Tautonia rosea: one gene and its partner. The protein of the gene in region 1 interacts with the protein of each later gene in a pairwise test. Links are inferred from orthologs where the notes say so. Each region holds a gene or a part of one and is shown on either strand. Other genes may lie near its edges.

The links.
Region 2: the proteins of HG800_RS06645 (region 1) and ftsH interact in binary tests that used the Escherichia coli proteins (3 or more experiments, as listed by UniProt). The link is inferred for Tautonia rosea from one-to-one orthologs.

What each region holds. Positions count from the first base shown.
Region 1 is NZ_JABBYO010000003.1:308,375-311,170, reverse strand. Bases 3-2,771 are described here. They hold HG800_RS06645 (SPFH domain-containing protein), read left to right. Parts: upstream 3-758; coding sequence 759-1,784; downstream 1,785-2,771. Other genes in these bases: hflK (protease modulator HflK), read left to right, coding at 1,781-2,704; HG800_RS06650 (cation-translocating P-type ATPase family protein), read left to right, coding at 3-683. Also shown: more of HG800_RS06650, read left to right, coding at 1-2.
Region 2 is NZ_JABBYO010000002.1:102,641-105,552, forward strand. The notes cover bases 19-2,903. They hold ftsH (ATP-dependent zinc metalloprotease FtsH), read left to right. Parts: upstream 19-364; coding sequence 365-2,443; downstream 2,444-2,903. Other genes in these bases: trxB (thioredoxin-disulfide reductase), read left to right, coding at 19-203; HG800_RS03165 (carbohydrate kinase family protein), read left to right, coding at 2,575-2,903. Outside these bases: more of trxB, read left to right, coding at 1-18; more of HG800_RS03165, read left to right, coding at 2,904-2,912. UniProt on the Escherichia coli protein: Acts as a processive, ATP-dependent zinc metallopeptidase for both cytoplasmic and membrane proteins. Plays a role in the quality control of integral membrane proteins.

The sequences.
Region 1 (2,796 bases):
ATCGAATCGGACCATCTCGCGATCAGTGGCGGATCGCGGCGTTCGGGGTTGATCGGGCGGAAGACGCCTTGCAGTCGCTGGCCGAGGCGAGCGTGCGGTCGGTCCTCGGGCGAAGACCGCTTGATCCCGTGCTGACCAACGACCGAGGAGACGCCGAGCGAGCCTCGGCCGAGGAGCTACGCCGACTGGTTTCCAGGGCGGGGCTTGGCCTGGAGGTCGTCGGCGTGACCTTCCGAGATGCTCACCCCCCGCTGGCGGTCGTTGATGCGTATCGCGACGTTTCGCGGTCCAATCGCGACGCGGAAGCCACGGTCAACGATGCGCTCGCGGATCGCTCGGAGCGCCTGGCTGATGCCCGGGCCCTGGCGGCCGAAACCCTTGCTGAAGCGGAGGCCGGTCGTCGCTCCTCGGTGGCCGTCGCCTCGTCCTCGGCGGCATCGTTTCTGGCCCTGCAATCGGCCCGAACGTCAGCCCCTGAGCTGACCGATCACCGGCTTTATGCCGAGACGATCGAGGCCGCTGTCGCCAATCGACCAAAGGTGATTCTCGACCCCTCGCGGGCCGATCGTCGCCGTCATCTGTTTATTGGAGAACCGGCGATCCCCGGATGGCTTGCCGAAACGGAGGGCTCGCGAGCGAATCCGGATCGCAATTCGACCTTTCGATCAGAGCCATCGCCCTGATGGCGAGGGCGATAGACCACGTCATCGTCCTGATCGCATTCCTGAAACGGCCTGATTGCTCATGAAAGGTTTCTGATGCGTCGAACCTCGGTTGTCACCGTCCTTCTGGTGTTTGTGCTTGCCGTGATTGTGGTCACGGCGAGGTCGATCGTTGTGGCGGATGAAACCCAGTACGTGCTCGTGACCAGCTTTGGCCGTCCGGTTGCACTTTACGGTGACGATCCGGGAGAGGCGGGCCTGCACGCTAAATGGCCGTGGCAAGGGGTCTGGTCGATCGACCGCCGCTTGACGTCGTTCGATGCGAGCACTCGGGAAGTGATCACCGGGGACAAGAAAAACCTGGAAGTCGCCGGATTCGTCGCCTGGCGGGTGGCTGATCCGATTGTCTTTCTCCGCGCTGCTGGTTCGAAAGAGACGGCCGAGGCAAGGCTGGAGGAACGTCTCACCTCAGCCCTCAGCGACGCGATCGGCCGGAGAGCCCTGGAGACGATCGCCTCGACCGATCCGACCGTCTGGGCGCTCGATGCCATGACCGAGGAGGTGCAATCGGCCGTGGCCGAACCGGCGCGGTCGGAGCTGGGGGTCGAGGTGGTCGACGTCAGGCTTCGGCGCTTTAATCATCCGCTGGAGGTCCGACCGGCAGTGTTCGACCTGATCCGGAGTGAACGGCGCCAGGTCGCTGCCCAGGTTCGGGCCGACGGAGAAACACGGGCTCGAACGATTACCAGTCAGGCCGAACGACAGCGCGAGGCGATTCTCACCGAGGCCGAGGCCGAGGCCGACCGCATTCGAAGCTCGGGAGAGGCCGAAGCGACCCGGATCCTCAACGAAGCCCACGCAACCGACCCGAGCTTTGCCGAGTTCCTGAGAACGCTGGAAACGTACCGATCTCTGCTTGACGGCCGGGCGACGGTTGTCCTGTCGGCGGACAGTCCCTTGCTTAGGCTCCTGAACCAGGGGCCAGGATCGAACGTTTTGCAAGCTCCGTCAACGGCTTCGACTCCGACTCCGCTTGCGGGGCCGACACCGTCGCCTGCCCCGGCCTCGGCAAATCCGGTCGCTTCGAACGATCCGGAACCGCCCGGGGAGCGTGAGGAATGAGTCGTCAACAACGGGTCGCGGGACTGCTTGCGCTGACAACCGTGATTCTCTTGAGCGTGCTGGCAACGGGACTGGTGGCGGTTGAACCGGGCGAATCGGTCGTTGTCCGACGCTTCGGGAGGGTGCTGGATCGGCCGATGGGAGCGGGTTTGCACTGGGTGGCACCGCTCGGGATTGACCGGATCGACCGGGTTCGGACGGATGAGGTCCGGCGGCTGAGACTCGGCCTGGCGGGAATTCCAGGAGCCTCCGACGCTCCCGGTGCCGGGGAATTCCTCTCGGGCGATCAGAACGTGCTTCGGGCCGAAGCGGTCGTCCAGTACCGGGTGGCCGATCCGGTTGCGTTTGTGGTGGCGGTGGATCGTCGAGAAGCATTGCTCGTGGCGCTCGGAGAGGCATCGTTGAGTCGGGCGCTGTCCCGTCGGGGGATCGACGATGCGATGGGGAGCGAACGCCTTGCCGTGGCGGTTGAGGTCGCCGGGTCGCTCCGTGACGACTCAGACCGATTCGGGCTTGGGCTCGCGATCCTCAGCGTCAACTTGACAGAGGTTCGCCCTCCGGAGGAGGTCAGACCCGACTTCGCCGCTACCCAGGCTGCTCGGAGCGAGGTCGACACACGACTCCGAGAAGCCCAGGGGCACGCCGACCGCGTGTTGGCCGCGTCGGCGTCGGAAGTTGGGACGATCCTCGACCGCGTCCATGCGGCCGCCGACCGTTCGGTGATCCTGGCTCGCTCGCGGGCCGACCGGTTCCGATCGATCCTGACCGAGCTGAATCGCTCGCGGTCGATGACCATTCAGCGGATCTATCTCGATGCGATTCGTGAGCAGTGGCCGAGGGTCGGACGGACGGTCGTCCTCGCTCCGGACGAACCGCTCGATCTGAGCATTCTTGGGCCGGTCGACGAGCCTCGGCCGTGAAGCTGGACCGGAGACGAGGTCACCCTTTGGGAACGGAGCGTGATTTCAAAGGCAGATGCCATCACTTCTCCTCGGAAACGAGACCGCGGAAT
Region 2 (2,912 bases), on another replicon or contig:
TGGCCTGGGACGGGATCGAGGCCCCGGCCGATCTCCGCGATCGGATGCCCAACTACAGTTCCGCCACGGATGTCGAGGGGGTCTTCGCCTGCGGAGACGTGGTTGATACCCATTATCGACAGGCGATCACCGCCGCCGGCTCCGGATGTGCCGCGGCCATGGATGCCGAGAAATGGCTCGAAGCCACCGGCGCCGGTCATTGATCCCTTGATTCTGCTTCGAACACCCGGCGGCGGTCGACCTGGAACGCCGCCCGGTCTACAATTGTGATATCGAGGAACGGCCGGCAACCCACTCGCACGCCAGCCACGCGCCCGAAGTGCCCCCGTCGGGCTGCCCCATTTAAGGACGGAACAACGAGCCGATGGAGAATTCGAGAACCCCCAAAGACGGCGACACCGACCGCAAGCCCGCTGATCGCCGCAAGCCCGGTAGCAACGGCGGCGGCAGTGGTGGCGGAGCGACCGGCACGCCGACCCCCCCGTGGTCGCTCTTGTTCCTGATCGCGGCGATGGTTCTCGTCTTCCTGATGTGGAACCCGTTCAAGTCCGAGATCCGCGTCAGCTACTACCCCTGGTTCCTCGATCAGGTCAACACCGACAACGTCGAGTCGATCACCTTCCAGGGACGCGACGTTCGCGGCAAACTCCGCACCCCCGACGAGCAATACAAGGCCACCGACAGCGCCAAGGCTCAGACCGTCTCTCAGTTCACCACCACCATTCCGACCGAAGACGCGCTCGATCGGGTCATGGCGGTACTCCAGGGCGAGACCATCCCCGCCTCCGGTGAGGTCCGCTCGAACCCCCCGCCTCGGATCGAGGTCCTTGAGCCGCAGGCCCCTACCACCTTGCTCTGGCTCAGCTTCCTGCTGCCAATGCTCCTGATCGGCGGCCTGATCTTCTTCATGATGCGTCGCGCTCGTGATCAGTTCGACGGGGGCATCCTCGGCAACTTCACAAAAAGCCAGGCCAAGCGTCACGATAAGTCCAAGCAGCGAACCACGTTCGACGAGGTCGCCGGCCTTGAGAACGCCAAGGCCGAGCTCCAGGAAATCGTCGAGTTCCTCAAGACCCCCGAAAAATTCCAGCGCCTCGGAGGCCGGATTCCCAAGGGTGTCCTCCTGATCGGCCCTCCCGGCTCGGGAAAGACTCTGCTCGCCCGGGCCGTCGCTGGCGAAGCCGGTGCGCCGTTCTTCTCGATCTCCGGCTCGGAATTCATCCAGATGTTCGTCGGCGTCGGTGCCAGCCGCGTCCGAGACATGTTCAAAACCGCCAAGGAAAACTCACCCTGCATCCTCTTCATCGACGAGATCGACGCCGTCGGTCGCGTCCGGGGGGCTGGCCTTGGCGGCGGACACGACGAACGCGAACAGACGCTCAACCAGATTCTCACCGAGATGGATGGCTTCACCCCGAGCGAAACCGTCATCGTCCTGGCCGCCACCAACCGGCCCGACGTGCTCGATCCGGCACTGTTGCGTCCCGGCCGCTTCGATCGTCATGTCACCGTCGATCGCCCGACCCGCAAGGGACGCTTTGAAATTCTCAAGGTCCACACCCGAAACGTTCCCCTGGCCGACGAGGTCGATCTCGACTCCATCGCCCGCGGTTCCGTTGGCATGTCCGGCGCCGATCTGGCCAACCTTGTCAATGAGGCGGCACTCATCGCCACCCGGGAAAACAAAGACAAGGTCGATATGCAGGACTTCGAGGCCGCCCGAGACAAGGTCATGATGGGCGCCAAGCGTGAGGAATTCATCACCCAGAAAGACAAGCGAGCCACTGCCTACCACGAGGCTGGGCACGCCCTTGTCGCCTGGATGACGCCCAAGACCGACCCCGTTCACAAGGTCACGATCATTCCCCGAGGCCGATCGCTCGGCGTCACCCAGTTCATTCCCGAAGAAGATCGCCTCGGCTACTCCGAGAGCCAGATCAAGGCTCGCCTTGATGTCTTGCTCGGCGGTCGAGCCGCCGAGAAGCTCGTCTACGACGACCTCTCCACCGGCGCGGCCGAAGACCTGAAACAAGCGACCCGGCTGGCCCGGATGATGGTCACCCAGTGGGGCATGAGTCCCCGCGTCGGACCCGTTTACGTTCAGGGGGCCGAGGAACACCCCTTCCTCGGCCGCGAAATGACCGAGGCCCGCGACCACTCCGAGCACACCCAGCAGGTCATCGACGAGGAGGTTGCCCGCATCCTTCGCGAGGCCGATACCCGCGCCTTCCGCCTCCTCGAAGACAACCGAGAACATCTCGAACGCATGACCGATTCCCTCATCGAACGCGAGGTCATCACCGACGTCGAGATCGAGGAGATGATCGGCAAGCGAGCCCTCGACCCGGCCGACCAGCGCTCCGACGAGGTCGTCGCCTCGACCGACGCCCATCCCGGCAACCTCTCCCCCCGATCCGTCGATCAGAACGGCGCGGCGGGTTAATCAAAGGGCTCTTGGCCTGGCACTCAACCGAGAGGCCGGGCCAAACGCTTCCCGACTCCCTCCCCGCTTGGTAGCCTTGGGGGCGTTGGCTTGCTCCCTGCCCCCCGCACCGTGCGAGGTCCGAGTTTACGATGTCCGCAACCGCTCCGAAGGGCACCCCGGTCGTCTGCGCCGGGGTGATCGTCGCCGATCACCTGACCCCGCCCATCGACCGATTCCCCCAACCGGGAGAGCTCGTCAAGGTTGACGAACTCGTCCTGAACATCGGCGGCCTGGCCGCAAATGTGGCCGTCGTCCTCTCGAAGCTCGGTGTAGGGGCCCGCATTTGCTGCCGGGTCGGTGGCGACGCCTTCGGCCGATTCGTCGCGGAAACCCTGGAACACGCCGGCGTCGAGACGTCGAGCCTCATCGTCGACCCCGACCGCGACACCAGCCAGACCCTCATCGTCAACGTCAAGGGTGAGGATCG